2 regions of the Dorea sp. BIOML-A1 genome follow, and region 1 is predicted to be linked to the other one. Evidence: riboswitches for the same ligand, from Rfam matches in the RefSeq annotation. Region 1 holds a riboswitch; the other holds the start of a gene.
What was found. A riboswitch is a leader RNA that binds a small molecule or an ion and turns the genes downstream of it on or off. The one in region 1 is predicted to bind FMN.
Positions count from the first base shown of each region.

Region 1 (3,352 bases):
TCGGCGGTGTAAAAGATGTTACAAGTGTACTGGCCAATGATGCGGCCGGAATCGGTCTGTTCAGAAGTGAATTCTTATATCTGGAAGCGGATAATTATCCGGATGAAGAAGCACAGTTCCAGGCATACAAGACAGTAGCCGAGAACATGGCAGGTAAGAAGGTAATTGTACGTACACTGGATATCGGTGCGGACAAGCAGGTGGATTATTTCAACCTTGATCATGAAGAAAATCCGGCCATGGGATACCGTGCGATCCGTATCTGTCTGGACAGAAGAGATATCTTCCGTACACAGTTGAGGGCACTTCTTCGTGCAAGCGCATATGGTAACATTGGAATTATGTATCCAATGATCATTTCTGTAGATGAAGTGAAAGAGATCAAGAAGATCGTAGAGTCTATCAAAGCAGAACTGACAGAAAAAGGAATCGAGTACGGTGAAGTTGAACAGGGTATTATGATCGAGACACCGGCAGCAGTGATGATCAGCGATCTTCTGGCAGAGGAAGTTGACTTCTTCAGCATCGGAACAAACGACCTGACTCAGTATACACTGGCAATTGACAGACAGAACAGCAAACTTGACAACATTTATGATTCACATCATCCTGCAGTGCTCCGCATGATCCAGAAGACGATCGAAAACGGACACAAAGCAGGATGCTGGGTTGGTATCTGCGGAGAACTTGGAGCAGATATGACTCTGACAGAGACATTCCTTAAGATGGGAATCGATGAATTGTCTGTATCTCCGACATTTGTTCTTCCGATCAGAAAACTGATCCGTGAGATGAGCACAAAATAATAGTTGCATAGACGGATATGCCGTACTATAATATAGGACGAAAGAAGATTCTTCGGGGCAGGGTGTGATTCCCAACCGGCGGTAAAGTCCGCGAACTGGTCATTTGAAGAATTTCTGGTCAGAGATATCTGGACAGATGTTATCAATGTGATGATCAGCCGATCTGGTGAGATTCCGGAACCGACAGTAAAGTCTGGATGAGAGAAGGATGATATGATATTTACAGAATTATCAGAATGATATGATTGCCCCGTTGCCCTTTTGGGTGACGGGGTTTTTGTCTGAAATGTGAATATCGTATGGTTCAAAATAAGAAGTTTCTTCCTTTAGAATATAATTCAATTTAAAGGAGAAAGAAAGATGAGTACAAAAGTAATGACAAGACAAAATGAAAAAAACAGAAACAAAATCAGGACAATGGCACAGATTGGTATGTTATCGGCAATCGCAACAGTATTGATGCTGTTCGAAATTCCGCTTCCGTTCGCTCCGTCCTTCTATGAGATAGATTTCAGCGAAGTACCAATCCTGATTGGAAGCTTTGCAATGGGATCACTCGCCGGAGCGGCAATAGAACTTATCAAGATCTTACTGAACTTTGCAATCAACGGAACTATGACAGCGGGAGTCGGAGAAATCGCAAACTTCCTGATCGGCTGTTCACTGGTTGTGCCGGCCGCATTGATCTACCATAAGAAACATACCAGAACCGGAGCAGTAGCCGGAATGGCAGCGGGAACCGTATTCATGACAGTAGTCGGATGTTTTCTGAATGCCTTCGTATTACTACCGGCATATGCCAAAGCATTCGGTATGCCGATCGACGGCCTGGTTGGAATGGGAACTGCCGTAAACAAACATATCACAGACCTTAAGACTTTCGTGATACTGGCAGTCGGACCATTCAATCTGCTGAAAGGTATACTGGTATCTTTGATCGTGTTCCTGGTTTATAAAAAAATCAGTCCGATATTGAAGATGAATGCGTAATTTGGGATTTCATTTATTAACTGGGGAAGCGGCCTCTCGGTCCTTGAAGGAAACAATAGATAAGGCTTCTTGTTCAGGTTCCATACCATAAGAAACACTAAGAGAGTCAGAATCACCTAAAAGCAAAGGAACTACGCTCAAACTCGGCGTTCGCCTCAAACACGTTCGCTTCGTTCCTTTAACGGTGATTCTGACTCTCTAATTGTTTCTAACGGCATTCCACATTCACAATAATCCTTATCTATTGTTTTCTTCAAGTCGTGACTGGCAGCGGATGCTAATAAATGAAATGCCCGGAAGTGTAACCCGGTGGAGGCCACTACGGTTACGCACTTGTCATTTCATTCGTAAGGCATTTGATACACACGGAATAAAGCTTGGAAAGGTGTTCCAGTGAATGTGAAAGAGGCGTTGGTAATTCTTAAGGGACAAAATTCTGCGTTGGGTTTTCAAAATTTGACTGTCTGAGGCATATGCCGAGTTTCAAATTTTGAAAGCCTGCTTTTAGCAGAATTTTGCCCCTTTAGAATTGACCCGCCGATGGAACCTGAACAGGAACGCCTTTCCAAGCTTTATTCCGGTTCGGGTATCCACAGCCTTTCTGAATTAAATCCCAATTAAATTTATTCCGCCGGGCAGATTTCCACCCAATACCCATCCGGATCATTGATAAAATAGATACCCATCTCCGGGTTTTCAAAACAGACACAATCCATTTCTTTATGGAATGCCAGTGCCGCGTCCATATCATCTGTCTGCATTGCCAGATGAATTTCATTGTCTCCGAGATCGTAAGGTCTGTCCATATCGCGCAGCCATGTGAGCTCTAATTTGTGCGGGGTGGTATCATCTCCCATGAATACCAGCTTGAAGCTTCCGTCGGCAGCTTCTGTCTCTTTTGTAAGCTTAAGTCCAAGTGCTTTTTGGTAGAATTCGATAGACTTGTCAAGATCGGCAACGTTAATGTTATTGTGATAAAATGTGAATTTCATACGTTTTCCTCCATTATTGATAAAAATTAATATATTTAAGCTGTTATCAGAAAGTATATCATGAGTAGCAGAAGAAAAAAAGATGTGTTATACTTAAAGATACTGAATACAGTGATTTCAAAAAATGGAAAGGGAGAGCTTATGATAATAGAGACAAACAGTGAGAAAGAGACTTGGGATCTGGGATTTAGTCTGGGTGAAAAAGCCTGCGCAGGACAGGTGTATACATTGGTGGGAGATCTGGGTGTCGGGAAGACGATATTTACCAAAGGTCTTGCCAAAGGACTGGGGATAGATGAACCGGTCAGCAGTCCTACATTTACCATTGTGCAGATCTATGATGAAGGAAGACTTCCCTTTTATCATTTTGATGTGTACCGAATCGGTGATGTGGAAGAGATGGATGAGATTGGCTATGAAGATTACATTTACGGAGAGGGCGTCAGCCTGATCGAGTGGGCTAATCTGATTGAAGAGATATTACCGGAACATTACACAGAGATTAAGATAGAAAAGGATCTGGAAAAAGGATTCGATTACCGGAGGATTACAATATGCGAATAT
Region 1 is NZ_WWSA01000008.1:82,323-85,674, forward strand. It holds gene ptsP (phosphoenolpyruvate--protein phosphotransferase) at 1-806, shown strand, start outside; FMN riboswitch at 851-1,019, shown strand; gene GT508_RS05320 (ECF transporter S component) at 1,167-1,796, shown strand; gene GT508_RS05325 (VOC family protein) at 2,420-2,788, opposite strand; gene tsaE (tRNA (adenosine(37)-N6)-threonylcarbamoyltransferase complex ATPase subunit type 1 TsaE) at 2,930-3,352, shown strand, end outside; gene tsaB (tRNA (adenosine(37)-N6)-threonylcarbamoyltransferase complex dimerization subunit type 1 TsaB) at 3,343-3,352, shown strand, end outside.

Region 2 (3,352 bases), on a different contig from region 1:
TTCCTTCAGATTATCAAGGTCTAATAAGACAACTCCGGTTGTATGTAATTCCAGCTCCTGCTCGTCCAGATAACGGATCATATTTTCATAGGCATTCCGGTTCATGGCTTCGGTGAGCATATCTATATTTGCCAGTTTCTGGAAGTAGATCAGTTTTTGCTTCTGGATACACTGTTCATAATACTGCGATACCTGAATCCAGATCAGCATAAGGATAAACAGCAGGGTCCCAAGCGGAAGGAATATAGATGTCTGCTGGAATCTGCGGATATAATAAACCAATAGTTCCGATAAGGAAAAACACATAATGAGGTACATTGGATATCTGAACTTTCTGGCAAGTTCGTTTCCAAGCTGTTTTGCCTCGTAATGGATCAGTCCGATCGTATATGCTGCATTCACAAACATGATCAGATGCGTGATCGGAAGAATCAGGAAGATATCGACAATTCCCATACACTGAAGAAGGACGGCTGCGCCCATATTGATCAGATAAGAAACAGACAGGAACAGGGCACCTTTTTGGAATTTACTTTTGCAAATATCATACAAAAGGAAATTAAACGGAACAGGAAAGAGATAAAATGTAAAGAAGTCAATAAAATACAGTGTTCTTCCATCCGGGACTAAAAATTGCAGGAAACCGCATTGATTCAGGGACCATAAGGCAATCAACAGGGAGAAGATTCCAAGATTCAGGAATATTTTAGATGTTTCTTCGGAAAAATCCTCCTGTTTCTTACGAATCACTGCAATATACAATACCAGAGAGAGAAATCCAAAAAATAAAACACCGCAACTGAGGATCAGTATTCCTAGACTCTGGCTGAGAATCTTCAGAATACAATCGCCCCTCGTACCCAGAAAAAGATGCACCGGGGTTCCGTAATAACCCTGATATACAGGAATGATTTTGACGGTCAGTTTCTTGGCGTCACTGTTTGCCGGAATGTCTACAATATGCCAGCAGAAGCCGGGTGATTTCATGAATTTGGGTGTGTGTTTTTCATTTCCGTATTGATAAATAAGTTTCCCATCAAGCCAGACTTCTGCATTGGTATGAGTAGTCTGAAAAAGAATCGCTTTTTGCGAGTGGAATTCATCGGACAGGATCACAGATTCTGTTTTCGCACCGTCAGTTTTAAAACTTGTTGTTTTCAGTGAGGTGGTGTTATCAAAAGGCAGTTCGTTCCGAACAGTATCCTGTCTGAATATCCAGATGGAAAAGATAACGGCAAATAAGACAGATGCGATCAACGAGAGCCATATTTTTTTCTCTATTTTCATAATTTGATTTCCTTTAGATTCTACGTATTCTCAGGTGACAATAATCTATACGTATAGAATAACAAAATTGGCAGATGAAATCAATGTGAAAAGGAGCTTGCTATTTCCAAACTTTTGCTTTACAAATGATATATAAAGTATTATGATAAAAAAAAACGAAATCTTCAGGGCAGGGTGTGATTCCCTACCGGCGGTAAAGCCCGCGGGCCGAGAGGCATGATCCGGTGTGATTCCGGAGCCGACAGTATAGTCTGGATGAGAGAAGATGATGGTACAGTTATTTTAATAGATGAATGTAGTGTCTGAGCTCTGAGATGGTGATCCATTTCAGAGCTTTTTTGGTTAACAGATCATTTGTCAGTTACATGTAACAGATCATTTCCCCTGTAGGTATCCTGCAGGGGTTTTTGTATAACTAAGAAAGAAGGAAGAAAAATGACGGATCAGGAATACATGCTCCGGGCAATTCAGCTTGCAAAAAAGGGAGAAGGATGGACGAATCCGAATCCGATGGTAGGTGCGGTGATCGTAAAAGACGGCCGGATCATCGGGGAAGGTTATCATAAAAAATGCGGAGAACTTCATGCAGAGCGCAATGCAATCGCATCGCTTACAGAATCGGCAGAGGGTGCGACAATCTATGTTACGCTGGAACCATGCTGTCATTATGGCAAGACACCGCCGTGTACGGAAGCGATCATAGAACAGAAGATTAAAAAAGTGGTGATTGGTTCCAGGGATCCGAATCCAAAGGTGGCAGGAAAAGGTGCACAGATATTGCGTGAATCGGGAATTACAGTAGTTCAGGATTTTATGCGGGAAGAATGTGACCGTCTGAACCCGGTGTTCTTCCATTATATTACGACGAAGACACCGTATGTAGTGATGAAATATGCTATGACACTGGATGGGAAAATTGCGACAAAGACGGGTGCATCGAAGTGGATCACAGGAGAACCGGCCCGACAGGAAGTGCAGCATATGCGGCACCGGTATATGGGTATTATGGCCGGTATCGGGACTGTACTTGCGGATGATCCGATGTTGAATGTCCGGGTAGAAGGATGGAAAAGTCCGGTCAGAATAGTATGCGACAGCAGTCTTAGGATACCGCTTGACAGCCAGATCGTAAGAAGTGCAAAAGAGTACCGGACAATTGTGGCTTATGCAGGACGGGAAGGGAACGAAGAAATAACAGAAAAAATAGAACGGTTACATGCGAAAGGCGTGGATACTGTCTGCTGTCCGGATGAAAAAGGTCAGATAGACCTTAAAAAGCTGATGACATATCTTGGAAATGAGGGCATTGACAGCATTCTGCTGGAAGGCGGGGGCACGCTGAACGACAGTGCACTGCGGGCAGGAATTGTAAAAGAGGTACACTGTTTTATCGCACCAAAATTATTTGGCGGAAAGAACAGTAAGACACCGGTGCAAGGAATCGGCATCGGACTTCCATCAGAAGCATTGAAACTGAAGTGTACGGATATCTGCCGGATCGGTGAAGACATCAGGATAATCTGTCAGGTATGTGAAAAAGAACAGGAGGGGCCATGTTTACAGGAATCGTAGAAGAGAAAGGATCGGTCCGCTATATGCAGCTGACCGGAGAGTCGGGAGTTCTGGCAGTCAAGGCGAAGAAGGTATTGGAAAGAACGAAGATCGGTGACAGTATCGCAGTCAATGGAGTGTGTCTGACAGTTACATCACTTCAGCCGGATGGATTTACTGCAGATGTGATGGCAGAGACCATCAGGAGAAGCAGTCTGGGAAGTTGTAAAGTCGGAAGTCAGGTGAATCTGGAACGGGCAATGGCTGCAGACGGAAGATTTGGAGGACATATCGTAAGCGGTCATATTGACGGAACCGGTGTGATCCGGTCTCTGACCCGAGAGGAGAATGCCATCTGGGTATCTATTGGAACATCGCCGCAGATATTACATCTGATCGTAGAAAAAGGCTCTATCTGTATAGATGGCATCAGCCTGACGGTGGCAAAAGTAGAGGAAGAGGGATTTCAGGTATCGGTTATCCCGCATACAGGAGAAGAAACGACGCTTTTGGA
Region 2 is NZ_WWSA01000026.1:48,842-52,193, forward strand. It holds gene GT508_RS10545 (EAL domain-containing protein) at 1-1,287, opposite strand, end outside; FMN riboswitch at 1,444-1,558, shown strand; gene ribD (bifunctional diaminohydroxyphosphoribosylaminopyrimidine deaminase/5-amino-6-(5-phosphoribosylamino)uracil reductase RibD) at 1,723-2,859, shown strand; gene ribE (riboflavin synthase) at 2,841-3,352, shown strand, end outside.
Region 2: linked by a shared signal. The riboswitch ahead of ribD (bifunctional diaminohydroxyphosphoribosylaminopyrimidine deaminase/5-amino-6-(5-phosphoribosylamino)uracil reductase RibD) and the one ahead of GT508_RS05320 (ECF transporter S component) in region 1 are both predicted to bind FMN.